Regions from separate parts of the Methylobacterium carpenticola genome, predicted to be linked through region 2. Evidence: predicted binding sites of a transcription regulator. Region 2 holds the regulator's gene; each other region holds the start of a gene.

Region 1 (7,390 bases), 4.6 Mb from region 2:
GAACAGGCGGCGGCGGTCCGGCCGGGCCGCCACCACGATCGCGATGGCGCCCACCGCACCGGAGGTCATCACCAGGATCTCGATCGGGATCATGCGGCTGCCTTGATACGGTGCGGGCGGGACACGCGCAGGTCGCAAAGTGGCAGTCCTGCACGCCGCGGGTGCTCGCCCCCGGCCCTGTCGCTCTATCGCGCCGGCTGCACCAGGGGCCATGTGACATCCGGCCATGTGACATCGCGCCGTGACACCGATGCGGCATAGGGGATGCGGCGGGTCCGGGCTCGGCCGGGTTGCGGCAGGAGCAGGCGCGTCGTACTTCCGCGCACGGCCGCACCGGAGGATTCCTGCATGATGACGCCCATGACCCGGGGGCTTGCCCGGGGCCTCGCCGCTCTCGGCCTCGTTGTCCCCACGGTCGCCCTGGCCGCGCCGAAGGATCCGAGCGGCGTCTGGCTGACGGAGGATGGCCGGGCCCGGATCCGCATCGAGAAGTGCCTGACCCGGAACGACCGCGTCTGTGGCTACGTCGTCTGGTTGAAGACCCCGCTCAACGACAAGGGCGAGGCGCGGGTGGACTTCAAGAACACGGACCCGAAGAAGCGCACCCGTCCCTCGCTCGGTCATCAGCTCATCATGGGGCTGAAGCCGAATGCGGAGGACCGCTACGAGGGCCAGATCTACAATTCCGAGGACGGCAAGAACTACGACGTCTCGATCTGGGTGGACGAGCCGGGCGAGCTCAGCGTGCGCGGCTGCCTGCTCGGCTTCCTGTGCGGATCGCAGACCTGGACCCGCACCACCGACATCCTGCCGGGGCAGCTGACGGGGCCGACCAACGGGCCCGGCGGTCCTCGCCCCGACGCCGAATGGACCCCGAAGCCGCCGCCCGCGCCCAAGCCCGCCACGACGGCGAGCCCGGGGACGCCCGCAACGGCCAAGAAGGACGAGCCGGCCAAGCCCTGAGCCGAGCGCCGCCGACTTGTCCACAGGCGGCTGCGCCCCGGGCCACGGCCGTGCCGCGACGGATCGGGCGCCCCGGGCCCCCGATCCGCGTACTCGCTCAATGGTTGTGAGCGGCGGCGCCGCTGCCGGACCGGGCCGGACCGGCGCGGCCGAGCAGCCCTCCGCTCGCGATGGGGCGGGCGGCCCGCCGCGCCGGGCGGTAAATCGTTGCCGGATTGAGCCTTTGGCGCCGCGCGTGAGCGTCCGTCCCGCACCTGGACGACCATTTCGTCCCCCGTCGCCGCCAAAACACCCGCCTTCATCGGGCTCATGTTTCCTGAACGTATGCCATTGGAAACAAACAACTTTAATTTGACTTGGCGGGCCTGATTTCCAGAGTTTCGCGACGACCGGCGAATGCGATTTATATGGCAGATGAAACTATTGTTTATTGACCGGTTCTGTATTTTTTCGAAACCTCGACCGGGATATATCTGGTGGGGTGAGCCCGATGACCGATAGAGCTGCAACGGCGCAGCCGGATCTGATCAATCTTTCGGCCGGTATCGTGTCGGCCTACGTGTCCAGCAACTCGGTGCCGCTGGTCGACCTCGCCGGGTTGATCGTCGCGGTCCACACCTCGCTGACGACGGCCGCATCCCCGCCGCGGCCTGCGCCGGAGAAGCCAGTTCCGCCGATTCCGATCCGCAAGACCGTGACGCCGGACGCGATCATCTCGCTGGAGGACGGTAAGCCCTACAAGGCGCTCAAGCGCCACCTGTCGGGCCGGGGCCTCACGCCCGATCAGTATCGCGAGAAGTGGGGCCTGCCGCCGGGCTATCCGATGGTGGCGGCGAATTACGCGGCCCAGCGCGCCGAACTCGCCAAGACCCACGGCCTCGGCCAGGTGCGGCGCGAGCGGGCGGCTGCGGCGGCCACCGCGCCGGCTGATCCGGTCAAGCGCAGCCGGTCGCGCAAGTCCGCGTGAGGCGGTCAATCCCCGGCCAGCGCCACGAGCGCGAAGGCGAGCGCGATCAGCAGGTTGATACCAATCAGCACCAGCAACGCCACCATCGAAGCACCCCGACTTGCAGTCCAACCCAATAGAGCCGGGGTGTTGACGAAAATGGTGGGCGGCAGGCCTGTCCACAGATCGCGGTGAACGGTCCGTACGGAACGGTGACCGCGCCGCGACCGGTCGGCTCGCCCCGTGCAACCGGATGGAGCGTGCGGAGGGCGAGGTCGATCCGGACACGGCGACACCCGTCATTCCAGCGGTGGCGTCATCCCTCGCCGATCCGGGAGAGATTGTCGTGGGCGGCGTGCGGAAAGGCGCCCTGCGGCAGGGGCCTGTGTCCCGCGGCGAGTCCGGTCGGGCCCTTCGCGTGCGCGATCTCGATGTTGCCGTAGAACTGGCGCGCGCTCTCGGCCCAGGTATAGCGCAACGCCTCCGCCCGGCACCGGTCACGGGGCACCGTCAGGGCCGCGAGAGCCGCCGCCTTCAGGTCGTGGTCGAGAATGCCGACGCCCCGGTCCCCCACCACGTCCAGCGGGCCGGTGACCGGGTAGCCGGCGATCGGCAACCCGCTCGCGAGCGCCTCCAGCAGCACGATGCCGAAAGTGTCCGTGAGGCTCGGGAACACGAAGGCGTCCGCGGCAGCGTAGACCCGCGCCAGGGTCTCGCCGGTGAGGGTGCCGAGGAAGCGGGCCGCTGGGTCGAGCGCTTCGAGTCGCACCCGGTCCGGCCCGTCGCCGACCAGCACCTTGGTGCCCGGCAGGTCGAGGGCGAGGAACGCCGCCACGTTCTTCTCGACCGCGAGGCGGCCGACGAACAGGAACAGCGGGCGCGGCAGCCCCTTCAGCGCCTCCGGCTCCGGCTCGTCCCGCGGGCGGAACAGGTCGGTGTCGACTCCCCGCGTCCAGCGCATCAGGTTGCGGAAGCCGCGGCCGGCGAGGTCGCGCTCCAGGGACGGGGTGCTCACCATCGTCCCGCTTGCCGCCCCGTGGAAGCGGCGCAGCCACGCGTAGCTCCAGGCCGGCGGCACGGGCGCGCGCGCCGCGAGATATTCGGGGAAGCGGGTGTGATAGCTCGTGGTGAAGGGCTGACCGCGGGAGAGGCAGACCCGCCGGGTGGCGAGCCCGATCGGCCCCTCGGTGGCGATGTGGACATGCGTTGGCGCGAGATCGGGCCAGCGCGCCGCGATGCCGCGCGCCGTCACCAGCGACAGCCGGATCTCGCGGTAGCCGGGAAGCGGCACCGAGCGGAAGAGCTGGGGCGTGAGCAGGGTCGGCGTCACGCCGAGGGCGGGCCCCGCCTTGGCCATATGCTCCAGCGAGCGCACCACGCCGTTGACCTGGGGATGCCACGCATCCGTCGCGATGAGAAGCTTCACGCCACCGCCCGCGTGTTGGCCTCGGCCGCGGGCCGGGGAGCGGGGAGGGCCTCGACGGGCGCGGCCGGTTCGGGGCGGAGAAGCGGCTCGACGGAGCCGGCCCGCCGCGTCGCCGCGTCGGCGAAGCGGATCACTTCCATGCGTCCGTCGTAATGCTCGACGATCGCGGTGCAGGATTCGACCCAGTCCCCGGTATTGAGGTAGCGCAGCCCGTCGATCTCGCGGTTCGCCGCATGGTGGATGTGGCCGCAGATCACGCCGTCCGCGCCGACGCGCTTGGCCTCGGCGGCCAGAAGCTCCTCGAAGCGGCTGATGAAGTTGACGGCGTTCTTCACCTTCAGCTTCGCCCAGGCCGAGAGCGACCAATAGGTCAGCCCGAGACGGCGGCGCACCCAGTTGAGATGCGTGTTCACGAAGAGCGCGGCCGTATAGGCGCCGTCGCCGAGCAGGGCGAGCCATTTGGCGTGGCGCACCACGAGGTCGAACTGGTCGCCATGGATGACGAGGTAGCGCTTTCCGTCCGCCGCCTCGTGCAGGATCTGGTCGTGGACCTCGATTCCCCCGAAATTCAGATCGAGGAAGTCGCGCAGGAATTCGTCGTGGTTGCCGGGCACGTAGACCAGGCGCGCGCCCTTGCGCACCTTGCGCAGGAGCTTCTGCACCACGTCGTTGTGGGCCTGCGGCCAATACCAGCCCGATTTGAGCTTCCAGCCGTCCACGATGTCGCCGACGAGATAGATCTCGTCCGCGTCGAACTCGCGCATGAAGTCCAGCAGAAGCTCCGCTTGGCAGCCCTTCGTGCCGAGATGGATGTCGGACAGGAAGAGCGAGCGCACACGCAGCGCATCGGCGTCGTCGGCCACGTCCATCTCCTTTCGGTCATCGCCGTCCAGCCAAACCTCATTCGCGTATCACTTTGATGACGGGAGCCGGCCCGGGGGGAGTGAGGCCGGGACGCGGCGCCGATGCCCGGATCCGATCATCGTTGTGGTTCGATTAAGGACAGTATGCGGATGATGCAGGTCTGAACGTCGCCGCGGCGGGTGGCTGGACCATTCGCGGCGTGGTTTGAGAGAAATCCCTTCTCCGGCGCGCGAATCCCATGGCAGCCCCTGTCGTCCTCCCCGAGCGTCCCCTGCCCGGGAGCGGTGCCCATTCCGCCAACGGACGCCCGGCCTCCTCCGGCAGGCCCTATCTCGGCATCGGGCTCAAGGTCCTGTCGGCGCTCGCCTTCACGCTGATGTCGGCGGGAGTGAAGGGGCTGGCGGATCGCCAGTTCCCGACCGGGGAGATCGTGTTCTTCCGCTCGTCCTTCGCGATCCTGCCCCTGCTGATCTGGCTCGGCTGGCAGGGCGGCATCATCCCGGCGGTGCGCACCTCCAACCTCCGCGGTCACATCCTGCGCAGCCTGATCGGTGCCTGCGGGATGTTCGCGGGCTTCGCGGCCCTGTCCTTCCTGCCGCTGTCCGACACGGTGGCGATCGGCTACGCCTCGCCGCTCCTCGTGGTGGTGCTGGCGGCCGTGGTGCTGCACGAGCGCGTCCAGGCCTATCGCTGGGCCGCGGTGGTGGTGGGCTTTCTCGGCGTGCTGATCATGCTCGCGCCGCACCTCGAACTCGGCGCCGCGGGCAGCGACGGATCGGTCGGCGCGCTGTTCGCGATCCTGAACGCGGTCTGCTCCGCGGCGGCGACCATCCAGGTGCGGCGCCTCACCAGGACCGAGCGCACCGGGGCGATCGTCCTCTACTTCTTCCTGTTCACGTCGCTGCTCGGCCTCTCGACGCTGGTGCTGGGCTGGCACCTGCCGACGCCCGGCGAGTTCGGCATGTTCGTGCTGGTGGGGATTCTCGGCGGCATCGGCCAGATCCTGCTGACCGAGAGCTACCGCTACGGGGATGCCTCGCTGGTGGCGCCGTTCGAATACACCACCATGCTGTGGTCCCTGCTGATCGGCTGGTTCATGTTCGGCCAGTTGCCGCAGCCGGCGGTGGCGGTCGGCGGCTGCATCGTGGCGGCGGCCGGCGTGTTCACGGTGTGGCGGGAGCGCCGTCTCGTCGTCGAGCGCGCCCGCGAGGCCGCCGCCGGAGGCGCCCGGGCGGGTTGAGCGCGCCCGTGTTGACGCCGGGCGGAGGCCACGCGTACTCCCGATGACGCGCACCGGAGGAGACGCCGACCGTGGAGACCTGCCCGCCCGTTCCCGTTGACCTGCGCCTCTACGGCATCCTCGATGTCGGCGTGAGCGGCGGCGACGGCAGCCTCCTCGCCGGGATGGCGCGCGAGGCGGCGGCGGGCGGCTGCACGCTGCTGCAATACCGCGAGAAGGCCATCGCCAACGCCCGCGCGAGCCTCGCCCGCATCCGCACGATCCACGCGGCGCTCGCCGGCACCGGCGTGCCGCTCCTCATCAACGACCGGGTCGATCTCGCCCTGGCGGCCGGGGTCGAGGGCGTGCATCTCGGCCAGGAGGATCTGCATCCGGCCGATGCGCGCCGGCTCCTCGGGCCGACCGCCATCATCGGCTTGACGCTCAAGACCGCCGCTCAGGCGGACGAACTCTACCGATTGCCCGTCGATTACGCCTGCATCGGCGGCGTCTTCTCGACGGCGAGCAAGGTCAACCCGGATCCGCCGGTCGGCCTGGAGGGGCTGGCGCGGATCGCCTTCCGGGCCCGGCTCGCCCGCGGCGGCGCCCTGCCGCTCGGCGCGATCGCCGGGATCGACCGCAGCAACGCCGCGGCGGTGATCGGCGCGGGCGCGGACGGGATCGCGCTGATCTCGGCCCTGTTCGGCGCGCCCGAGGTGGTGGAGGCGCGCGCCCGCGACCTGCGGGCGGTGGTGGACGGCGCCCTCGCGGCCCGGGGCGCCGCGTGACGCCGATCGCCGTCACCATCGCCGGCTCGGATTCGGGGGGCGGGGCGGGGATCCAGGCGGATCTCAAGACCTTCTCGGCCCTCGGCGTCTACGGGGCGAGCGTCGTCACGGCGCTCACCGCGCAGAACACCCTCGGCGTCCAGGGCATCCACGACGTGCCGCCGGATTTCGTCGCGCGGCAGATCGCGAGCGTGTTCGACGATCTCGCGGTGGCGGCGGTGAAGATCGGGATGCTGTCGCGGGCCGCCGTGATCGCCGCGGTGGCGGCGGGGCTGGCGCGGCACGCACCGGGCGTGCCGGTCGTCCTCGATCCGGTCATGGTTGCGACGAGCGGCGACCGGCTGCTCGCCGACGATGCGGTGGCGGCCCTGCGCGTCGACCTCATTCCCCGCGCCGCGCTGATCACGCCGAACCTTCCCGAGGCGGCCGTGCTCCTCGGCGAGGCGGTGGCCACGGACGAGGCCGCCATGCTGGCCCAGGGCCGGCGGCTGCTGGCGCTCGGTCCCGGCGCGGTGCTGATGAAGGGCGGCCACGGGGCGGGGGCCGAGAGCGTCGACCTGCTCATCGGCCCCGGCGAGACCGTGATGCGGCTCGGCGGGCCGCGTCTCGCGACCCGCAACACCCACGGGACGGGCTGCACGCTCTCGGCCGCGATCGCCGCAGGTCTCGCCCGCGGTCTCGCCCTGCCGGAGGCGGCCGGGGCGGCGAAGGCCTATCTCGCTGCGGCGCTCGCGGCGGCGGACCGCCTGAGCATCGGGCGCGGCCACGGACCCGTCCATCACTTCCACGCGGTCTGGTGAGAAGGGCCCCCGATAAACGCCCCGCTCCCGTCCATTCCCCCTTGCCCTGGCGCGATGATTGCGTTTGATGGAGCGTACGGTCGTTCGGAATGCGGAACGACGGCGGGATAACGAACGGGCGATCGATGGGTGTCGAGCGGGGACGCGAGCGGACCAGGGATCTGATGACGGGCGCGCAGGTCCTGTCGGGCCAGCTCGGCAAGACCATTCAGCGCCTGCGCAAAGCCTACAACCTGTCGCTGTCGGAACTCGCCGAGCAATCGGGGGTCGCGAAGTCGATCATCAGCCAGATCGAGCGCAACGAGACCAACCCGACGCTCGCCACCATCTGGCGCCTGAGCCAGGCCCTCGACGTCTCGATCGAGCGGGTGCTGGCGACGGGGG
Region 2 (7,390 bases):
CTGGGCCCGCCGCCCGGTGGCGATGACGATCGAACTCCTCGCCTCGGTGCCGAGCATCATCTACGGCATGTGGGGCCTGTTCGTGTTCGCGCCGCTCTTCGCCCGCTTCGTGCAGGTGCCGGTGTCGAACCTCGTCGAGGGGCTGCCCATCGTCGGCACCCTGCTCTACGCGCAGGTGCCCTCGGGCGTCGGCGTGCTCACCGCCGGCATCATCCTGGCCATCATGATCGTGCCCTTCGTGGCCTCGATCACCCGCGACATGCTCGACCAGATCCCGACCGTGCTGCGCGAGAGCGCCTACGGCATCGGCTGCACCACCTGGGAGGTCGTGCGCCACGTGCTGATCCCGCAGGCCTCGGTGTCGATCATCGGCGCGATCATGCTCGGCCTCGGCCGCGCGCTCGGCGAGACCATGGCTGTCACCTTCGTGATCGGCAACGCCAACCGGCTCTCGGCCTCGATCTTCGACCCGGGCTCGACGATCGCCTCGCGCATCGCCAACGAGTTCAACGAGGCGGATGGCTTGCAGCTCAGCTCGCTCCTCGCCCTCGGCTGCATCCTGTTCGTCGTCACCTTCATCGTGCTCATCATCGCCCGGCTGCTCGTGCGCCGCGTGAAGGTGGCCTGATCCCGCCACGGAGCCTCTCATGGACGCCCGGACCACTCTCGCCCCGGCAGGTGCCGCCCCGGCGGCCGCTGCCGCCCCGTCCGCGGCGGCCTGGGGCCGCGTGCGCGCGGGACGGCGCACCGCCGACCGCCTGCTGATCGTGCTCTGCACCGGCGCGACCGCGCTCGGCGCCCTCGTGCTCGGCTCGATCCTGATCATGCTGATCGTCGAGGGCCTGCGCGGCTTCTCGCCGACCCTGTTCACCGAGGTGACGCCGGGTCCCGGCTCGGCCGGCGGCGGCATCGCCAACGCCATTCTCGGCAGCCTGGTGATGACGTTCATCGGCATCGTCGTGGCGACGCCGATCGGCGTCCTGGCCGGCACCTACCTGGCGGAATACGGCCGCACCTCGAAGCTCGCGGACGTCATCCGCTTCCTCAACGACATCCTGCTCTCGGCCCCCTCCATCCTGATCGGCCTGTTCGTCTACACGATCATGGTCCGGGGCATGGGCGGCTATTCCGGCTGGGCCGGCGGCGTCGCGCTCGCCATCATCGCCACCCCGGTGATCGTGCGCACCACCGAGGACATGCTCCGCCTCGTGCCGGGCACCCTGCGGGAGGCCGGCGCCGCGCTCGGCGCGCCGACCTCGATCGTGATCCGCGCCGTGACCTGGAAGGCCGCGCAATCGGGGATCGTCACCGGCATCCTGCTCGCGCTCGCTCGCATCGCCGGCGAGACCGCGCCGCTCCTCTTCACCGCGCTCAACAACAATTCCTGGTTCGCTCCCAACCTGATGGGCGGCGTCGCCAACCTGCCGGTGATGATCTACCAGTTCGCCCTCTCTCCTTACGAGAACTGGCGCCAGCTCGCCTGGGCCGGGGCGCTCCTCATCACCGTCACCATCCTGGGCCTCTCCATCGTGGCCCGCGTCTTCCTGGGCGGCGGCAAGAGCCGCTGACCCCCTGCCGATCCTCAGGAGAATCCCGATGAGCGCCCCCGCCACCGCCGCTCCGATCGTCGGCAACAGCGTCGCCGACGAGGCCGCGCCGGTCCGCATCTCGGTCAAGAATCTCAACTTCTACTACAATACCTTCCACGGCCTGAAGAACATCAACCTCAACTTCCTCGACCGGCAGGTCACGGCGCTGATCGGCCCGTCGGGCTGCGGCAAGTCCACCCTGCTGCGCACCTTCAACCGGATCTACAGCCTCTATCCGGAGCAGCGCGCGGAAGGGGAGATCCTGCTCGACGGGCGCAACATCCTCGACCCGTCGATCGACCTCAACGAGCTGCGCGCCCGCATCGGCATGGTGTTCCAGAAGCCGACCCCGTTCCCGATGTCGATCTACGACAACATCGCCTTCGGGATCCGGCTCTACGAGCGCCTCGGCAAGGCCGATCTCGACAACCGCGTCGAGGAGGCCCTGCGCAAGTCGGCCCTGTGGGACGAGGTGAAGGACAAGCTGAGGCAATCCGGCATGGGCCTCTCGGGCGGCCAGCAGCAGCGCCTCTGCATCGCCCGCACGGTGGCCCAGCGCCCCGAGGTGATCCTGTTCGACGAGCCGACCTCGGCCCTCGACCCGATCTCGACCGGGCGCATCGAGGAGCTGATCGAGCAGCTGCGCGGCGAGTTCACCATCGCCATCGTCACCCACAACATGCAGCAGGCGGCCCGCATCTCGCAGTTCACCGCCTTCATGTATCTCGGCGAACTCGTCGAGGTCGGACCGACGAACCGCCTGTTCATGAATCCGGCGAAGCGCCAGACCCAGGACTACATCACCGGCCGGTTCGGCTGATCGCACAGGTTGGGAAGGGGACAGAGCCATGCCGGACCAACACATCGTCAGTTCCTACGACACGGACCTGCAGAACCTGCGCCGCAGCATCGCCGAGATGGGCGGCATCGCCGAGAAGATGGTGGCGGATTCCGCCGCCGCCCTGGTGCGGCGCGACGCCAGCCTCGCGCAGTCGATCATCGCGGCGGATTCCCGCCTCGACGGGCTTCAGCGCGAGATCGAGGAGCGGGCGATCCTGCTCATCGCCCGGCGCCAGCCGATGGCGATCGATCTGCGCGAGACCGTCTCGGCCATCCGCGTTTCGGGCGATCTGGAGCGGATCGGCGACCTCGCCAAGAACATCGCCAAGCGCGTGGTGGCGATCAGCGACCAAGCGCAGCCGCAGAAGATCGTGGTCGGCGTCCAGCACATGGCCGAGCTGGTCCAGGCCCAGCTCAAGGACGTGCTCGACGCCTACGCCACCCAGGACACCGCCGCGGCCCTCGACGTCTGGACCCGCGACGGCGGCATCGACGCCCTCTACACCTCGCTGTTCCGCGAACTCCTGACCTACATGATGGAGGATCCGCGCAACATCAGCTTCTGCACGCATCTCCTGTTCTGCGCCAAGAACGTGGAACGGATCGGCGACCACACCACCAACATCGCCGAGACGATCCATTATCTCGTCACCGGCGAGACCCTGGTGGCCGAACGGCCCAAGAACGACCGGTCGAGCTACGCCACGGTGGCGCCGCAGACGGACGCGTGACCCCGTCGGAGTCCCGAAAGCCCGCATGAGCACGAGGATCCTGATCGTCGAGGACGAGGAGCCGTTGACGCTCCTCCTCCGCTACAACCTCGAAGCCGAAGGCTTCGAGGTCGATTCCGTCATGCGGGGCGACGAGGCCGACATCCGGCTGCGCGAGCAGATCCCGGATCTGGTCCTCCTCGACTGGATGGTGCCGGGCCTGTCCGGGATCGAGCTCTGCCGCCGGATCCGGGCCCGCCGGGAGACCGAGCGCCTGCCGATCATCATGCTGACGGCACGGGGCGAGGAGGGCGACCGGGTGCGGGGCCTCGCGACCGGTGCCGACGACTACATCGTCAAGCCGTTCTCGGTGCCGGAGCTCCTGGCCCGCGTGCGCGCGCTCCTGCGCCGCGCGAAGCCGGCCCACGTGGCGCATCTTCTGGTCGCGGGCGACATCGAACTCGACCGGGTGAGCCACCGGGTCCGGCGCGAGGGCCGCGAGCTGCATCTCGGCCCGACCGAGTTCAAGCTGCTCGAATTCCTGATGCAGAGCCCCGGCCGGGTCTTCTCCCGGGAGCAGCTGCTGGACGGCGTCTGGGGCCACGACGTCTACATCGACGAGCGCACCGTCGACGTGCATATCGGCCGCTTGCGCAAGGCCATCAACCGGCCGCGCCGCCCGGACCCGATCCGCACGGTGCGCGGATCGGGCTACTCCTTCGATGAGATGTTCGCCACCGGCGCGGCCTGATCCCCGGCTGGGCGGCCCATCCGCCCCGCGAGCCTCCCGCATCCCCACACGAAAGAGCCCTCCGCCATCGGCGGAGGGCTCTTTCGTGTGGGCGTCGCGCCTTAGGCCCGGCGCAGGGCAACCCGGCGCCGGGAGTGCCTGGATTTCAGCGGAAGCCCACCGCGCGCCGGTCGCTGCGCTTGCGCTCCGCAGCCGGCTGATAGGCGATGCGGGCGTGATGCGTGCAGTAGGGCAGCCCGGTGATCGAGCGGGCACCGCAGAAGCGGAAATCCGGCGAGGACGGGTCCCCCATGGGCCAGCGGCACATGAACTCCCGCAGCTCCATGATGGTCACACGCTCGGAGAGCGGCAGCGCCACATCAGGCGGCGCGATGCTCTCCGGACGCACCAGCGCCAGCGACGCGGGCGCCGGGGCGACCATCGTCGGCGTGGGCGCCGCGCTCGGCACGCGGACCTCCTCGCTCACCGTGCGGCGGGGCTGCACGGGCGCGGGCGCGGCCGCACTCACCGCGCCGTTCGATTTCAGCACCCGCCCGGCGAGGCCGAGCCGATGCACCTTACCGATCACCGCATTGCGCGACACGCCCCCGATCTCGGCGGCGATCTGACTCGCACTGCGTCCTTCCCCCCAGAGCCGCTTGAGGAGTTCGACCCGTTCCTTCGTCCAGCTCGGGCCCGCATCCATCATCGCCGCCTCCGAATTCCCCCAGTACGCCGGCGGCCGAAGCGCACGCGACCGCCTTCGCCCGACCCTGAGGCCGGGCGCCAAAACCCTTCGATCCTGCTGGTGATCGCCGCTTCGTGACAGCGCCTGCGACGGGGGTGAACCTACAGGAGCGGCTGTTGCCCGCGCAAGAGTCCCCGGCCCATCCGAGCCCCTTTTCCCCGCACCGGCCGCGCATGCGGCGGCGCCCCTCGGAAGGGCGCCAAGGCGCGCCGGCGCCACGCGAACTCCGCCGCGCAGGCGCCTGAAATCCACACGCCGTCAACAGCTTGTGGGCAATCCCGGGGGCTGCCGGACCCGGCCTCGGGACCCCGTCCGCACGGGGCCGGAGACGCGGCCGCGGGCCCGATCGGGCAGTTCCGACGCCAGCCTCCCGAACCGCTCGCGCGATCAGCGTGGCAGACAAGCCACGGTGCCCCCGCCCGAGAGGCGGCGTTGCCCGCGGGCTGGGCTGCACCTATGTTCGGGCCCGGCGCCGTACGCGCTCGACCCCCGGGAAACTCATGCGGATCGTCCTCGCGTCCCTGCTTCCGCTCCTCGCCCTCGCCCCCACCGGTCTCGCCGCCGAACCGGCATCCGGCATCCGCCTCGCGCCGCACCGCGCGGTCTACGACCTGTCGCTGATGCGCAGCGGCGGGGCGCGCTCGGTCGACAGCGCCCGGGGCCGGATCGTGTTCGATTTCTCGGGCGACCCCTGCAAGGGATGGGCGCTGCAGTACCGCCAGGTGACGGTGCTGGAGAGTTCGGAGAGCGGCACGCGCACCTCGGACCTGCGCAACAACACCTTCGAGAGCGGGGACGGCCACAGCTTCCATTTCCGCACCCAGTCCGACCTCAACGGCAGCCAGCAGCCGGCGGTGGACGGCGATGCGGAGCGCGACGCCAAGGGGCTCGCCGTCACCATCAAGAACCCGCAGAAGGCGCGCGTCACGGCGCCCGGGGAGGTGCTGTTCCCGGCCGCCCACATGCGCCGGCTGATCGAGGCCGCCCAGGCCGGCGAGCGCACCGTCTCCGTGAAGGTCTTCGACGGCTCGGATGACGGCCGCAAGATCTACGACACGCTCGCGGTCATCGGCCCGCGCCGGACGATTCCGGCGAGCGTGGAGACCACCGCTCCTCCGGCCGCCGAGGCGCCTCTGCGCGAGGGCGCCATGGCGACGATGCCGCGCTGGCCCGTGACGCTCAGCTACTTCTCCGCCGGGGAGGAGGGCGAGCGCATGCCGATCTACGTGCTCTCCTTCGATCTCTACGAGAACGGCGTCAGCGGCGCCCTGCGGCTCGATTACGGCGGCTTCGCCCTCAAGGGCGACCTCTCGCGGATCGATCTCGCGCCCGAAGCCAAGGATTGCCGGCCCTGACGGGTCAGGCCTTGGGTGTCTTGCCTGGCGTGAAGGCGAGGCCGCGCTGGACCGAGGCCGGGCCGAACCGGGTCCGCAGCGCCTCCACGGCGGCGGCCCGGCTCGCCTCGCGCCGCACGCCCTGATCGGCGAGATCGCCCCGGTCGGCGTGGATCGCCTCGCAGAGATCCCCCGCGCCGACCCCGATCAGCCGATAGGCGGTGCCGTCGCAGGCCTCGCGCAGCAGCGCCTCGGAGGGCCGGAAGAGCCGGTCGGCGAGCTGCGTCGGGGGCAGGCCCGAGCGGGTGCGGGTGCGCAGGCGGAAGCTCGCATCCTTCAGCTTCAGGGTCACGCTGCCGGCGGCGAGGTCCGCGCGCACCAAGCGCCGCGCCACCGTCTCGCACAGGCGCCACAGGATCGGGCGCAGCGCGGAGAAATCCCGCAGGTCCTCCGCGAAGGTGGTCTCCCCCGAGACGCTCTTCGCCTCGCGAACCGGCTGCACGCGCCGCGGATCCTCGCCGCGGGCGAGGCCGGCGAGGCGGGCCGCGTCGCGCCCGATCGCCGCCTGGAGCCGCGGGACGGGCACGCGCAGCAGGTCGCCGACCATGGTGATGCCGAGGCTCCCGAGCCGGGCCGCGGCGGCCTGCCCGATGCCTGGCAGGATGCCGACCGGGCGCGGCGCCAGGAAGGCTTGCGCCTCCGCCCGGCCGATCACCGAGAAGCCGCGGGGCTTCTCCAGGTCGGAGGCGATCTTCGCCAGGAACTTGTTGGGAGCAAGCCCGATCGAGACGGTGATGCCGACCTGTGCCTCGACCGCGCAGGCGAAGCGCGCCAGCGTCACGGCCGGGCTCGCGCCGTGCAGCCGCTCGGTGCCGGTCAGGTCGAGGAAGGCCTCGTCGATCGAGACGGGCTCCACCAGCGGGGTGAGCGCCTGCATCATCCCGCGCACCTCGCGGCCGACGCGGACGTATTTCTCCATGTCGGGGCGCAGCACCACCGCGTCCGGGCAGGCCTTCAGGGCCTTGAACATCGGCATGGCCGAGTGCACGCCCCGGGTGCGGGCGATGTAGCAGGCCGTCGAGACGACGCCCCGGCGCCCACCGCCGATGATGAGCGGCCGGTCGCGCAGCGACGGATCGTCCCGCTTCTCGATGGCCGCGTAGAAGGCGTCGCAATCCACATGGGCGATGGCGAGCCCGTCGCGCTCCGGATGGGTGACGAGGCGCGGCGACCCGCAGGCGGCGCAGCGCAGGGTTCCGCCGGTGAGGCGGGCGCAGTCGCGGCAGAGCGGGATTCCGGCCGTCATGCCCCGAAGGAATCCGGCGGCGGCGGCCCGAGGCGCTGCCATGCCAGCGTGATCCGCTCCGGCGTCTCGCCGATCGCCTGGGCGCAGGCGAGCAGCAAGTCCTGGTCCGCCACGACGTGGTCGAGGAGCCCGA
Region 3 (7,390 bases), 2.4 Mb from region 2:
ATCGGCACCCTGTCGGGCGGCCAGTTGCGGCGCGCCATGTTCGCCCGCGTGCTGCTGCAGGATGCGCGCGCGGTCCTGCTCGACGAGCCCTTCGCGGCGGTGGACAGCCGCACCACCGCCGATCTCCTCGGCCTCGTCCACCGCTGGCACGAGGAGGGCCGCACGGTGATCGCGGTTTTGCACGACCTCGATCAGGTGCGCCGCCACTTCCCGACCACCCTGCTCCTCGCCCGCGAGGCGGTGGCCTGGGGCGACACGGAGACGGTGCTGACGCCGGCGAACCTGCGGCGCGCCCGCCAGCTCTGCGAGGCCTGGGACGACACGGCGCCGGTCTGCCGCGGGGCGGCCGGGGCGCCGCCCGATCATGCCCATGCCGGTGCCCCGGCTCATGCGCACGGGCACGAGCATGCCCGTGATCACGCCCATCCGCACGACCGCGAGCACGCCGCGTGATCGACCTCCTGACCGGGCCCTTCGCCGAGTTCGCCTTCATGCGCCGCGCGCTCGCCGGCTGCATCGCCCTGTCGCTGAGCGCCGCCCCGGTCGGCGTCTTCCTCACCCTGCGCCGCATGAGCCTGATGAGCGAGGCGATGAGCCACGCCATCCTGCCGGGCGCCGCGGTGGGCTTCCTGATCGCGGGGCTGTCCCTGCCGGCGATGACGCTCGGCGGCCTCGCGGCCGGCCTCGCGGTGGCGTTCCTGTCGAGCGCGGTCTCGCGCGCGACGGTCCTGCGCGAGGATGCGAGCCTGGGCGCCCTCTATCTCCTGGCGCTCGCCTCCGGCGTGCTGATGATCTCCGCCCGCGGGACCTCGGTCGATCTCCTGCACATCCTGTTCGGCACCGTGCTGGCGCTCGACGATTCGGCGCTCCTGCTCCTCGGCGGCATGGCGGCGGCGACGCTCCTCGGGCTCGGCCTGATCTACCGCCCCCTCGTCCTCGAATGCGTCGATCCGCTGTTCCTGCGCTCCGTGAGCCGGGCGAGCGGGCCGGTGCACTACGCCTTCGTCGGCCTTGTCGTCCTCAACCTCGTCGGCGGCTTCGCGGCGCTCGGCACCCTGCTCGCGGTCGGGCTGATGCTGCTGCCGGCGGTGAGCGCCCGGTTCTGGGCGGACGACATCTCCGGGCTGATCCCGGTCGCGATGGCGATCGGCCTCGTCGCCAGCGTGGCGGGGCTCCTCGTCTCCTACTACGCCGACCTGCCGAGCGGGCCGGCGATCGTGCTGACGGCCGGCGCCCTCTACCTGGCCTCGATGCTCCTCGGCGCCCGCGGCGGCCTGTTCTGGCGGCTGTTCCCGGCGCGCCATCTCGAGGCCTGAGCGGCCCGGCCCGCCTCAGCGGCGCGGCGTGCGCACGCCGATGCCGCGGATCACCAGATAGGCCGCGAGCGCCGACGCCGCCGCGATGAACAGGGCGATCAGCGAGCCCTCCTCGAGGTCCGACAGGAACAGGCCCTTGGTGTTCATGCCGAACACGCCCGTGACCAGGGTCGGCGGCAGGAACAGGGCGGTCAGGATCGAGAGGTTGAAGAGCTGGCGGTTCGACTGCTCGGCGAGGCGGGCGGCGAGTTCGTCCTGCAGGAGACGGCTGCGCTCGGCCATCGCCAGCATGTCGCGGTCGAGCGAATCGAGGCGCTGGGCGATGCGGGCCGCGGTGGCGATCTCCCGGTCCGGCAGGCCCTCGGCCTCGCCGTCCTCCTCGAAGCGGTGGAACACGGCGCGCAGGCCCAGGAGCTGCCGGTGCAGCCGCACCGCGTCGCGGCGGATCGGGCCGATCCGGCGGCGCTCGTCGCGCACCGCCTCGTCGAGGATGTGGTCCTCGATGGCGTCGAGTTCGTCCGAGAGGGCGGCCCCCAGCGCGGCCATGGCGTTGACCACGTGGCCGACGAGGGCTTCGAGCAGCCGCACCGGCGCCGTGATCGGCTTGCCCTCGGCGGCGGCCTCGCGGGTGCGGTCGGGGCCGACCACCGGGTGGCGGCGCCCGCTGACGAGGAAGCGCGGCCCCATCACGAAGTGCAGGCGGCCCTTCGGATTCGGCCTGTCCGCCGCCTCGCGGGCGAGATCGGCCACGACGCCGCCGACGAAGCGCTCCTCGACGGCGATGCGTTGATGCTCGTCCCGGGAGAAGGCCATGGCGGCGAGCCGCGGCGGCCCGAACCGCCCCTCCGCGGTCAGCCCCTCCAGGCGCGCATCCGCAAGGTTGAGATGCAGCCAGAGGAAGCCCTCCCCGAAGCTGCCGGGGGCGGGCAGCTCCTCGTCGTGGCCGATGATGCGGCCCTTGCCGTCCTCGTCGAACACCATGGCGAAGAGCAGGCCCGGAAGGGCCGGCTCGTCGCAGAGGAGGTGCGGCAGGGAGGCGGGCGCGGCCATCAGAACACCCGCACGAAGATCACGTAGAGCGTACCGGAGAGCACCATCGCCACCGGCAGGGTGAGGAGCCACGCCATGGCGAGGTTGCGCAGGGTCGCGACCTGCAATCCCGAACGGTTCGCCGCCATGGTGCCGGCGACGCCCGAGGAGAGCACGTGCGTGGTCGAGACCGGCAGCCCGTACATGTCGGCGGCCGCGATGGTGGAGGCGGCGACGAGTTCCGCCGAGGCGCCCTGCGCGTAGGTGAGATGGGTCTTGCCGATCTTCTCGCCCACGGTGACGACGATGCGCTTCCAGCCCACCATGGTGCCGAGGCCGAGCGCGATCGCCACCGCGACCTTCACCCAGATCGGGATGAAGCGGGTCGCCTCGTCGAGGCTCTTCTTGTAGCTGGCGAGCGTCGCGGCCTCGCCCCTGGTCAGGTCGCTCTCCTTGTCCTTCATCAGGAAGCGGATGGCCTCGCTGGCGAGGTACATGTCGTTGCGGGTGTTGCTCACCGCCTCGGCCGGGACCTTGGCGAGGGAGCCGTAGCGCTCGACCTCCCGGGCGATCTGCGTCACCAGCACGGAGAGCGCCGGATAGGTGCCCGCTTCGAGCGTGTGGGCCGAGACGTAGGCGGTCACGGCCGGGCGCGGATCGCCGATGATGGCGTGGCCCGCGGCCTTCCCGGCGATGACCGTGGAGGCGTCCTGCGAGGCGGTGCGGAACTGCGCCACCGCGGACTCGGGCAGCGAGCGGTTGAGGGCGTAGGCGGTGGGCACGGTGCCGATCAGGATGAGCATGATCAGGCCCATGCCCTTCTGCCCGTCATTCGAGCCGTGGGCAAAGGACACGCCCGTGCAGGTCGCGATCAGCAGGCCGCGGATCCACCACGGCGGCGGCTCCTTGCCCTTGGGCTCGGCGTAGAGGGCGGGGTTGCGCACCACGAGCTTGAGCAGGAGGAGGAGCGCGCCTGCGGCGAGGAAGCCCACCATCGGCGAGAGCAGCAGCGACCAGCCGATCTCGGTGGCCTTCGACCAGTCGACGCCGGAGGTGCCGTCGCGCCCGCGCATCATCGCGTTGGCGACGCCGACCCCGATGATCGAGCCGATCAGCGTGTGCGAGCTCGACGCCGGCAGGCCGAAATACCACGTGCCGAGGTTCCAGATGATCGCCGCGATCAGGAGCGCGAACACCATCGCGAAGCCCGCGCCCGACCCGACCTGGAGGATCAGCTCCACCGGCAGCAGGCTGACGATGCCGAAGGCCACCGCGCCCGAGGAGAGCAGCACGCCGAGGAAGTTGAAGAAGCCCGACCACACCACGGCGACGGTGGCGGGCAGCGCGTGGGTGTAGATGACGGTGGCGACGGCGTTGGCGGTGTCGTGGAAGCCGTTCACGAACTCGAAGCCGAGCGCGATGACGAGCGCGACGAAGAGCAGGAGGTAGGGAAGGTAGGTGACGACCGGGGTTCCGGTCTCCACCACGTCGAGGCGGATGCTGTCGGCGACGTAGAACAGGGCGCCGCCGAGCACCGCCAGGAAGAGGGTGACGGCGAGACCGGAGGCCCGCCCGTCGAGATCGGGGCGCCCGTGGTGCGGGTGCGGTGCTTCGGGCGCGTCCGCCAGCGGGCCCAGGTTGCCGACAGCCGCGTTCGACATTGCTGCTTCCCTGTCCTCGGGACCGTGTCGCGGGTCCTTTGGACGGACCCTGATCCCGGGGGGATGACAGTCGTGTGACGGCAGCCGACAGCGGTGAAAGACCCGGGCCGATCTTGGCTGAATTGATCTTGGCGGAATCGGTCTTGGCTGAATTGATCTTGGGCCGACTCGGCCGGCACGGCGGGGCGCCGATCGGGCGGATCGACCGGCCGCGTCGGCCGTGCCTCAGGACACGGCCTCCTGCGCCTTCTCGCGGCCGACCCGGCTGTGGGCGCGGCTGTAGCCGAAATAGATCGCGAGCCCGATCGCGAGCCAGATCACCAGCCGCAGCCAGGTCTGCCCGTCGAGGGAGACCATCATGGCGAGGCAGACCACGATGCCGGCGAGCGGCACGAAGGGAACCGCCGGGGTGCGGTAGCCCCGCGCCTCGTGCGGGTGGCTGCGGCGCAGGATGAGGACGCCCGCGCAGACGATGATGAAGGCGAGCAGCGTCCCGATGCTCGTCATGTGGCCGAGCTGGCTGATCGGCAGGACGCCGCCGAGCAGGCAGGCGAAGACCATGAAGAACAGGTTCGAGCGGTAGGGCGTGCGCCAGGTCGGGTGGATCGCCCCGAAGAAGCGCGGCAGCAGCCGGTCCTGCGCCATGGCGTAGAACACCCGCGACTGGCCGTAGAGCAGCACCAGCATCACGGTGGTGAAGCCCGCGATCACGCCGAGCGTCACCAGGGTCTGCAGCCCGGGGAAGGGCGTCTGGGCGATGGCGGTGGCGACCGGGGCGGCGTCGCCCCGCATGGAATCGTAGCGCACGAGGCCGGTGAGAACCGCCGCGAAGGCGATGTAGAGCACCGTGCAGATCGCGAGCGAGCCGAGGATGCCCACCATCATCGTGCGCTGCGGGTTCTTCACCTCCTGCGCCGCCGTCGAGACCGCGTCGAAGCCGATATAGGCGAAGAACACCACGCCGGCCGCGCGCATGATCCCGCTCCAGCCGTACTCGCCGAAGGTGCCGGTGTTGTCGGGGATGAACGGCACGTAGTTCTGCGCCTTCACGTAGAACAGGCCGGTGCCGATGACGGCGAGCACCACCGCCACCTTCACGACGACGATCACCGCGTTGACCCGGGCCGATTCGCGCACGCCGCGCATCAGCAGGAGCGAGATCACGCAGAGGATCAGCACCGCCGGCAGGTTGACGAGGCCCGTCGTGTGGGTGCCGTCGGCGAGCTGCACCGTCTCGAAGGGCGAGTGCAGCAGGCGCGGCGGCAGCGTCACGCCGAAATTCTGGAGCAGGGTCGCCACGTATTTCGACCAGCTCACCGAGACGGTGGCGGCGCCCACCGCGTATTCGAGCACGAGGTCCCAGCCGATGATCCAGGCCACGAACTCGCCCATGGTGGCATAGGCGTAGGTGTAGGCGCTGCCCGAGACGGGGATCATGCTGGCGAGTTCGCTGTAGCACATGCCCGCGAAGGCGCAGCCGAGCGCCGCGATGGCGAAGGAGATCACCACCGCCGGCCCCGCATGCTCGGCCGCCGCGATGCCGGTGAGCGAGAACAGGCCCGCGCCGATGATGGCGCCGATGCCGAGGCCGACGAGGCTCCAGGGGCCGAGGGTGCGATGCAGCGCGTGCTCGCCCGTCCCCGCATCGCCCGTCAGCTGCTCGATGGGCTTGGTCCGGAACAGCCCGCCCGCTTCCGCCATCTTCCCCTCCCTGGTCGGACCAGCGCGGGCGAAGGGTTGGCCGGCCGATCGGCGGGACAACGCGCGACCGCGGCCGGGGTCGCGGGGCGGGAGGCGGATGTGTTCCGCCGCGTCAGGGCCGCGGCGATGCCGCGGCCCTCAGCCGTCGGCGAGGAGGAGTTCGACCGCCTCCAGGGTCTCGGGCTCCTCCGGCCGGCCGCCGCCGAGCCGCGCGACGAGCCGCGCGATCTCCTCCGGGAAGAGGCCGCTGCGGTCCACGCCGAAGGCGGTGTCGAGGGCCGGAAGCAGGCTCTCGATGAACGCCCGCGGCGCCGCATGGTGCTCCGTCGTCACGAAGGCAGGAGTACGCGCGAGCATGGCGGAAGCCGCTCCGGAGCGCACGGCGCCGCGCGCAGCCGAGGGATCGGTGCGCGGGGTCGGCGGATGGCGGTGATCGATGAAGCTGGACTATAGGAGCGCCGGATGAACGGTGGCTGACAGAACCTGGCCGGTTCCGTTCAGACGGGGCGGAATCGCCGCGGACCGGCCGGTTTTCCCCAGGACGTGGCGGGACAGCCCCGGATCCGGGGTTTACAGCTACGCGAACCAACGACGTTCGGGAGGAGAGCGATGGGCAAGGGTCTGCGCAAGGGGCTCACCAGCTACGGCGATGCCGGCTTCTCCCTCTTCCTCCGCAAGGCCTTCATCAAGGCCATGGGCTATTCGGACGACGCCCTGAACCGGCCGATCGTCGGCATCACCAACACCTACAGCGACTACAATCCCTGCCACGGCAACGCGCCGGCGCTGATCGAGGCGGCCAAGCGCGGGGTGATGCTGGCCGGCGCGATGCCGATGGTCTTCCCGACCATCTCGATCCACGAGAGCTTCGCCCACCCGACCTCGATGTACCTGCGCAACCTGATGGCGATGGACACCGAGGAGATGATCCGCGCCCAGCCCATGGACGCCGTCATCGTCATCGGCGGCTGCGACAAGACCCTGCCGGCCCAGATCATGGCGGCGGCGAGCGTCGACCTGCCGACCGTGGTGATCCCGGTCGGGCCGATGGTGGTGGGTCACCACAAGGGCGAGGTGCTCGGCGCCTGCACGGATTGCCGCCGGCTCTGGGCCGCCCACCGGGCGGGCGAGATCGACGAGCAGGAGATCGAGGTGGTGAACGGGCGCCTCGCCCCCTCGGTCGGCACCTGCATGGTGATGGGCACCGCCTCCACCATGGCCTGCATGACCGAGGCGATGGGCCTGTCGCTGCCCCTCTCGGGCACGATCCCTGCGCCCCATGCCGAGCGCATCCGCCTCGCCGAGGCGAGCGGGCGGCGCGCCGCCGCGATGGCGGTGGCGGGCGCCCCCCGCCCGAGCGAGATCCTCACCCCCGCCGCCTTCCGCAACGCCCAGACCGTGCTCCAGGCGATCGGCGGCTCCACCAACGGGCTCATCCACCTCACCGCCATGGCCCGGCGCGTCGGCGTGACGATCGACCTCGAGTCCTTCGACGCGATCGGGCGCGAGGTGCCGGTGCTCGTCGACCTCAAGCCCTCGGGCGAACACTACATGGAGCATTTCCACCACGCGGGCGGCGTGCCCCGGCTGCTCGCCGAACTCGGCGACCGCATCGATCTCGACGTGCCGAGCGTGGCGGGCGGGACCCTGCGCGAGGCCGTGGCGGCGGCCGAGCGGGTGCCG
Region 4 (7,390 bases), 3.5 Mb from region 2:
GTCGGCCATGACGGCGTCGGCCGCCACCGCGTCAGCCGCCGCGAGATCGAACACCGCCCGGATCAGCCGCAGCTGGCGCCGCCGGGCGAGGCAGGCGATGGAATGCCGGTTGACGAGGTCCGGCCCCTCGATCGGCAGCGCGCGGATGCGCGCGTCCGCCCCGCATTCGAGCGAGGAGACGATGCCGATGCCGAGGCCCGCCGCGGCGGCCTCGATCACCGCCTCGCGGCTGTCGAGTTCCATCAGCACCGAGGGCCTCACCCCGCCCCGGCGACAGGCGGCGTCGAAGGTCCTGCGGGTCACCGAGGTCGGCTCGCGCAGCACCATCGCGGCGCCCTCCAGAGCGGGAAGCGCGATCGCCGGCCCGGCCGCGAGGGCGTGGTCGCGGGCCATCACCGCGCAGAGGCGCGAGGTGGCGATGTCGGTCACGAACAGGTCGGGATGCGGCTCGGCCTCGGTGATGACGCCGATGCTCGCCCGCTCGGCGAGCAGCGCCTCCCGGGTCTCGGCGGCGTTGCCGAGGCTCAGGCTCACGGTGATGCCCGGGTAGCGCGCGCGCAGGCGCGCCAGGAGCGGCATCACGATGTGGGGCGAATCCACCGCGATCTCGATCCGGCCGCTGAGGAGGGCACGGTTGGCCAGCAGCAGGTCCTCGGCCTGCTCCACGAGGCCGAACAGGGGGCGCGTCAGGGCGGCCAGCGCCTCGCCCTCCGGCGTCAGCTCGGCGCTGCGCGGCGTGCGGCGGAACAGCACGAGGTCGTAGCGCTCCTCCAGCGCCTTGATGTGCCCGGTCACCGCCGGCTGGGTGATGCACAGGCGCTTGGCCGCCCGGGTGAAGCTGCCCTCCCGCGAGACCGCGTCGAAGGCGCGGAGCTGGAACAGGTTCATGGCGTCCCATAGGTCCGGCTGATGGCGAGCATCATGACAACCGATTTGATCTGATGGCTCGGCCGAACGCAAGATCCGCCCATCCCGCAGCGCCCCGGCGCTCCGCCCCCGGCCGAGACGACCATGACCGCATCCGCTCCGATCCTCCTGACGCCCGGCCCGCTGACCACCTCCGCGCGCACCCGCGCCGCGATGCTCACCGACTGGGGCTCCTGGGACGGGAGCTTCAACGCGCTCACCGCCCGGGTCTGCGACGCGCTCGTCGGCATCGCGGGGGGCACCGGCAGCCACAGCTGCGTGCCGCTCCAGGGCAGCGGCACCTTCGCGGTCGAGGCGGCGGTCGGCAGCTTCGTGCCCCGCACCGGCAAGGTGCTGGTCCTCGTCAACGGCGCCTACGGCAAGCGCCTGGCGACGATCTGCGAGCGGCTCGGGCGCGCCTTCACGGTCTACGAGACCGACGACGACGTCCCGACGACGCCGGAGGCGGTGGACGGGCTCCTCGCCGCGGATCCGGCCATCACCCATGTGGGGCTGATCCACTGCGAGACCTCGACGGGCATCCTCAATCCGCTGGAGGCGATCGCCGCCGTGGTGGCCGCCCGCGGCCGGCGCCTGATCGTGGACGCGATGAGTTCCTTCGGCGCGCTGCCGATCGACGCGGCGCGGGTGCCCTTCGAGGCGCTGATCGCGGCCTCCGGCAAGTGCCTGGAGGGGGTGCCGGGGATGGGCTTCGTGATCGCCCGCACCGAGGCGCTCCTCGCCGCCGAGGGCAACACCGCCTCGCTCGCCCTCGATCTGCGCGACCAGCACCTCTACATGCAGCGCACCGGGCAGTGGCGCTTCACCCCGCCGACCCACGTGGTGGCGGCCCTCGACGCGGCGTTGGCGCAGTACGACGAGGAGGGCGGCCTGCCCGCCCGCCACGCCCGCTACGCGGCGAATTGCGAGGCCCTGATCGGCGGCATGACCGGGCTCGGCCTGCGCTCCTTCCTGGCGCCCGAGATCCAGGCGCCGATCATCGTCACCTTCCACGCCCCGCGCGACGGCCGCTACCGCTTCCCCGACTTCTACCGGGCGGTGCGGGCCAAGGGCTTCATCCTCTACCCGGGCAAGCTCACCAAGCTCGAGACCTTCCGGGTCGGCTGCATCGGCGCGGTGACGCCCGCCGACATGGAGCGCGCCGTCGCGGCGGTGGCCGAGACGTTCCGCGAATTGCGCATCGAGACCCTCTGACCCGCCGCCGAGGACGAATCCCATGCCCTACGAGACACCCCGCAAGCTCCAGGCGGCGATCCTGGACTGGGCCGGGACGGTGGTCGATTTCGGCTCCTTCGCCCCGACCCAGATCTTCGTCGAGGCCTTCGCCGAGTTCGGCGTGGCGGTGAGTCTCGCGGAAGCCCGCGGCCCGATGGGCATGGGCAAGTGGGACCACATCCGCACCCTCTGCAACGATCCCGGCATCGCGGCGCGCTTCGCGGAGCGGTTCGGGCGCGCGCCCACGGATGCCGACGTCACCGCGATCTACGAGCGCTTCATGCCGCTCCAGATCGAGAAGATCGGCGCGCACTCGGCCCTGATCCCCGGCGCGCTCGACGCCATCGCGGCCCTGCGGGCGCGCGGGATGAAGATCGGCTCCTGCTCGGGCTACCCGGCCCGGGTGATGGAGCGGGTGGTGGCGCTCGCCCGCCGGAACGGCTACGTGGTCGACCACGTCGTCGCCACCGACGAGGTGCCGAACGGCCGGCCCTGGCCCGCCCAGGCGCTCGCCAACGTGATCGCGCTCGGCATCGACGACGTCGCCGCCTGCGTGAAGGTGGACGATACCGTGCCGGGCATCCTCGAAGGGCGCCGGGCCGGGATGTGGACCGTGGCGCTGACCTGCTCGGGCAACGCGCTCGGCCTCACCCACGCGGCGTTCCGGGCCCTGCCGCCCGAGCGTCTCACCGCGGAGCGGGCGCGCATCGGCGCGCTCTTCGCCGACAGCCGCCCGCACTTCCTCATCGACACCATCGCCGACCTCCCCGCCGTCATCGAGGACATCGAGGGCCTGCTCGCCGCCGGCCGCATGCCGCAATCCTGCTGATCGCGGCCGGCCGTCGCGGGCCGGCCGGGACCCGCACCGCGATCGTCCCGACAGATCGAACCTGGCGGGCGGTCGCGGACGCGCGCGTATTGATCAGTATATTACGCCCAACAAATAAGCACTCTCTGCGAAAACAAGTTTCTTGCCCCGCGATCGGATTGTCATTCTACTGTCTTGATACAAGCTTTTAACGAATCCATTCCAGAACGAATGCGGAGTCCCGGACATGAAGTTTCTCGGTATCCTTGCGGCTGCTCTGATGCTCGCGGGATCGGCGGCTGAGGCGGCGGAGCGCACCAAGCTCACCATCTACACCGCCCTGGAGAACGACCAGCTCGCCCCCTTCAAGGCCGGCATCGAGAAGGCGGTGCCCGAGGCCGAGGTGGTCTGGGTGCGCGACTCGACGGGCGTCATCACCGCCCGCTTCCTCGCCGAGAAGGACAATCCGCGCGCCGACCTCGTGATCGGGCTCGCGGCCTCGAGCCTGCTGATGTTCGAGAAGGCCGGCCTCCTCGCCGCCTACACGCCGAAGGGCATCGAGGCCCTGAAGCCCGCCTTCCGCGATCCGACCGCGCCCTATAGCTGGACCGGCATGGACGCCTATCTCGGGGTCGTCTGCTTCAACACCGCCGAGGCCGGCCGCGACGGGATCAGGACGCCCGCGCGCTGGGCCGACCTCACCGACCCGGCCCTCAAGGGCAAGGTCGTGATGCCCCACCCGGCCTCCTCGGGCACCGGCTACCTGATGGTGGCGGGCTGGCTCCAGAGCATGGGCGAGGAGGCGGGCTGGGCCTTCATGGACAAGCTGCACGAGAACATCGCCGCCTATCTGCATTCGGGCTCGGCGCCCTGCGTGCAGGCGGCCCGCGGCGAGCGGGTGGCGGGGCTCGCCCTCGACATGCGCGGCGCCTCCGAGAAGACCAAGGGCGCGCCGATCGCGGTGATCGTGCCGGCGGACGGCACCGGCTGGGAGGAGGAGGCCTTCGCGGTGGTCGCCGCCTCCAAGCACCAGGACCTCGCCCGCAAGGTCGCCGACTGGGGCGCCAGCAGGGCCGCGAACGAGATCTACGCGAAGAGCTACGCCATCGTTGCCTATCCGGGCGTCGCCAGCACGCCGCCGAACTATCCGGCCAATGCCGAGGCCGGGATGATCAAGAACGACCTCGCCTGGATGGCCGAGAACCGCGAACGCATCCTCGCCGAATGGTCGCGCCGCTACGAGGCCAAGGCCGCCAAGAAGTAGGGCGGGCTTGGAACTTGAGCGCATTTCCCTTCTCCCACCCGGGCGAGGGGATCCCGCGCGCCACCTCCACGCGCCCGTCCAGCACGAAGGCCGCGAAAGAACTGGCGCGGGACTGGCTTCCGCTTCCCCGGACTGACGAGGACGCCACCATGACGGGCGCGAATTCCCCCAACACCTTCCTGGCGATCGAAGGCCTGTCGAAGCGCTTCGGCCCGTTCCAGGCCCTGGCGGGAATCGACCTCGCCATCGCCAGGGGCGAGTTCGTCTGCTTCCTCGGCCCCTCGGGCTGCGGCAAGACCACCCTGCTGCGGATGATCGCCGGGCTCGACCGGCAGGATACCGGCCGCATCCGGCTCGGCGGCGTCGACGTCTCGACCGCGCCGCCCGCCGAGCGCGACTTCGGCATCGTGTTCCAGTCCTACGCCCTGTTCCCGAACCTCACGGTGGCCGAGAACGTGGCCTACGGCCTCGTCAACCGGCGCATGAAGCGGGACCGGATCCGGGCGCGGGCGGCCGAGCTCCTCGCCCTCGTCGGCCTCGACGACCAGGCGCGCAAATATCCGGTGCAGCTCTCGGGCGGCCAGCAGCAGCGGGTGGCGCTCGCCCGCGCGCTCGCCACCTCGCCCTCGCTCCTCCTCCTCGACGAGCCCCTTTCGGCCCTCGACGCCAAGGTGCGCGTCCGCCTGCGCGAGGAGATCCGCCAGCTCCAGAAGCGGCTCGGCATCACCACCATCATGGTCACCCACGACCAGGAGGAGGCCCTCGCCATGGCCGACCGGGTCGTGGTGATGAGGAGCGGCGGCATCGAGCAGGTCGGCACGCCCCAGGAGATCTACCGGGCGCCCGCCACCGCCTTCGTCGCCGATTTCATCGGGGCGATGACCTTCCTCGACGCCACCGTCTCGGCGGAGGGCGCCCTGCGGGTCGGCGCGGTCGATCTCGTCTGCGAGGGCGGGCGCGGCTTCGTGCCCGGGAGCCCGGTCCGCCTCGGCTTCCGGCCGGAGGAGATCCGCGTCGGCAACGTCGCGCCCACCGACGTCAACGCCGTCGAGGTCAGGGTGCGCAGCCTCGAATTCCTCGGCTCCTTCTACCGGGCCCGGCTGGAGCCGAGCCGCGACCTCGGCGGGCCGCTCGTCGCCGACGTCTCGGCGAACCTGCGCGGCGATCTCGGCCTCGCCGAGGGGCAATACCTGCATGTCAGCCTGCCGCCGGGGGCCCTGAAGGCCTTCCCGGTCGCGCCCGCCGCCTGAGGGCCCGGAGGATGGCCATGACCGAGACCGCGACCCTGCCCCTGCCCCTGCCGCGGGACGCCGCCCGTCCCGCCCGCCGCGTGCCGGAGGCCGCCATCGCCGCGGCTCTGGTCGCGGGCCTCTGCGGCCTCCTCCTCCTGATCATCGCGCTCCCCCTCGGCACGCTGCTGCTCAAGAGCCTGGAGGCACCCGCGGGCGGCTTCGCGGGCCTCGACAACTTCCGCACCTATTTCGGCACGCCGACCCTCGTCGGCGCGCTCCTCAACAGCCTGACCATCGCTGGGCTGACGGTGCTCGTCGTGGTGCCCCTCGCCTTCGGCTACGCTTACGCGCTCACCCGCACCCGCGTGGCGGGCAAGGGCCTGCTCCTCGCCGCGGCGCTGCTGCCGATCTTCGCCCCCTCGCTCCTGTCGGGCATCGCGCTCACCTACATCCTGGGCAACCAGGGCCTCCTGCGCGGGCTCCTCCTCGGCCACTCGGTCTACGGGCCGATCGGCATCGTCGTTGCCGAATGCCTCTACGCCTTCCCGCACGCGCTCATCATCCTGGTGACGGCCCTGTCCCTGGCGGACGGGCGCCTCTACGAGGCCGCCGCCGCCATGGGCACCCCCCGCTGGCGCGTCTTCGCCACCGTGACCCTGCCGGGCGCCCGCTACGGCATCGTCAGCGCCGCCTTCGTGGTCTTCACCCTCGTCGTCACGGATTTCGGCATCCCGAAGGTGATCGGCGGGCAATATTCCGTGCTCGCCACCGATGCCTACCGGCAGGTGGTGGGCCAGCAGAACTTCCCGATGGGCGCGGTGGTCGGCCTCCTGATGCTAGTGCCGGCGATCCTCGCCTTCGGGGTCGACCGGCTGGTGCAGCGGCGCCAATCCGCGCTGCTCTCGGCCCGCTCGGTCCCGTACGCGCCGGCAGAGCGCCCCGCCCGCGACCGGCTGGCGCTCGCCTATGCGGGCCTCCTCGCCGGCCTCATCGTGGCGGCCTACGGGGTTGCGGTCTGGGCCTCCTTCATCCGCTACTGGCCCTACAACCTCGCCCTGACCCTCGACCACTACGATTTCGCCGCCACCGACGCGGATGGCTGGGCCCCCTACCGGAACTCCCTGGCGATGGCGCTCGCGGTGGCGGTCGTCGGCACGGTCGTGGTGTTCACCGGCGCCTACCTGATCGAGCGGCTGAAGGCGTTTCGCCTCGGGCGGGGGCTGGCGCAGCTCCTCGCCATGCTGCCGCTGGCGGTGCCGGGCCTCGTGCTCGGCCTCGGCTACGTGTTCTTCTTCAACGCGCCCTGGAACCCGCTGAACGCCCTCTACGGCAGCCTCGCGCTGCTCGCCGTCAACACGCTCGCCCATTACTACACGGTCGCCCACGTCACCGCGACCACCGCCATCAAGCAGATCGACCCCGAATTCGAGGCGGTCTCGGCCTCGCTCCAGGTGCCGTTCTGGCAGACCCTGCGGCGGGTCACCCTGCCGATCTGCCTGCCGACCGTGCTCGAACTCGCCGTCTACCTGTTCGTCAACGCCATGACGACGGTCTCGGCGGTGATCTTCCTGTACGGCCCCGACACCAAGCTCGCCTCCGTCGCCATCGTGCACATGGACGAGGCCGGCACCACCGCCTCCGCCGCCGCCATGGCGAGCGTGATCATGGCGACCGCGCTCGGCGCCCGCCTGTGCCTCGCCCTCGCCAACCGCCTGCTCGTCACCCGCCTGCAGGGCTGGCGCCGCCGGGAGACCCTCGCATGACGGGCATCGCCGAATCCGAGGGCGACACCAACCGCACCGACCGGCGCGCCGCCTGGCAGGCGCGCCGGCTCGACGGCCCGACCCGCGACCTCCTCGCCCGCGACGCGGCGGCCTTCCTGCACCAGTCGGTCTCGACCCCCTGCCTCAACGGCATCGTCCGCGCCGAGGGCATCTGGATCGA

Evidence for each region. Region 2 encodes PhoB, which activates phosphate uptake and scavenging genes when phosphate is short. Its sites were predicted from a motif close to TGTCATNNANCTGTCAT; they were not measured.
Region 1: a site for PhoB is predicted at 4,244-4,260, ahead of ACE101_RS07565 (UDP-2,3-diacylglucosamine diphosphatase). Genes of this name have one in related genera too.
Region 3: a site for PhoB is predicted at 4,070-4,086, ahead of ACE101_RS17675 (inorganic phosphate transporter). Genes of this name have one in related genera too.
Region 4: a site for PhoB is predicted at 3,131-3,147, ahead of ACE101_RS12390 (putative 2-aminoethylphosphonate ABC transporter substrate-binding protein). Genes of this name have one in related genera too.

Annotation. Positions count from the first base shown of each region.
Region 1 covers NZ_JBHZEO010000001.1:1,565,417-1,572,806, reverse strand. The annotation lists gene ACE101_RS07585 (hypothetical protein) at 1-93, opposite strand, end outside; gene ACE101_RS07580 (DUF2147 domain-containing protein) at 361-963, shown strand; gene ACE101_RS07575 (Ros/MucR family transcriptional regulator) at 1,454-1,930, shown strand; gene ACE101_RS07570 (glycosyltransferase family 4 protein) at 2,226-3,335, opposite strand; gene ACE101_RS07565 (UDP-2,3-diacylglucosamine diphosphatase) at 3,332-4,204, opposite strand; gene ACE101_RS07560 (DMT family transporter) at 4,438-5,439, shown strand; gene thiE (thiamine phosphate synthase) at 5,511-6,206, shown strand; gene thiD (bifunctional hydroxymethylpyrimidine kinase/phosphomethylpyrimidine kinase) at 6,203-7,006, shown strand; gene ACE101_RS07545 (helix-turn-helix domain-containing protein) at 7,132-7,390, shown strand, end outside.
Region 2 covers NZ_JBHZEO010000001.1:6,131,242-6,138,631, reverse strand. The annotation lists gene pstC (phosphate ABC transporter permease subunit PstC) at 1-628, shown strand, start outside; gene pstA (phosphate ABC transporter permease PstA) at 648-1,568, shown strand; gene pstB (phosphate ABC transporter ATP-binding protein PstB) at 1,597-2,409, shown strand; gene phoU (phosphate signaling complex protein PhoU) at 2,438-3,160, shown strand; gene phoB (phosphate regulon transcriptional regulator PhoB) at 3,186-3,890, shown strand; gene ACE101_RS28420 (GcrA family cell cycle regulator) at 4,036-4,578, opposite strand; gene ACE101_RS28415 (cell envelope integrity EipB family protein) at 5,118-5,972, shown strand; gene ACE101_RS28410 (DNA polymerase IV) at 5,977-7,257, opposite strand; gene ACE101_RS28405 (DUF3572 domain-containing protein) at 7,254-7,390, opposite strand, start outside.
Region 3 covers NZ_JBHZEO010000001.1:3,765,568-3,772,957, forward strand. The annotation lists gene ACE101_RS17660 (metal ABC transporter ATP-binding protein) at 1-453, shown strand, start outside; gene ACE101_RS17665 (metal ABC transporter permease) at 450-1,316, shown strand; gene ACE101_RS17670 (transporter) at 1,332-2,366, opposite strand; gene ACE101_RS17675 (inorganic phosphate transporter) at 2,366-4,006, opposite strand; gene ACE101_RS17680 (amino acid permease) at 4,232-5,707, opposite strand; gene ACE101_RS17685 (hypothetical protein) at 5,846-6,064, opposite strand; gene ACE101_RS17690 (IlvD/Edd family dehydratase) at 6,317-7,390, shown strand, end outside.
Region 4 covers NZ_JBHZEO010000001.1:2,602,167-2,609,556, reverse strand. The annotation lists gene ACE101_RS12405 (LysR substrate-binding domain-containing protein) at 1-888, opposite strand, end outside; gene ACE101_RS12400 (2-aminoethylphosphonate--pyruvate transaminase) at 1,012-2,121, shown strand; gene phnX (phosphonoacetaldehyde hydrolase) at 2,144-2,971, shown strand; gene ACE101_RS12390 (putative 2-aminoethylphosphonate ABC transporter substrate-binding protein) at 3,198-4,214, shown strand; gene ACE101_RS12385 (putative 2-aminoethylphosphonate ABC transporter ATP-binding protein) at 4,364-5,464, shown strand; gene ACE101_RS12380 (putative 2-aminoethylphosphonate ABC transporter permease subunit) at 5,482-7,209, shown strand; gene pbfA ((R)-1-hydroxy-2-aminoethylphosphonate ammonia-lyase) at 7,206-7,390, shown strand, end outside.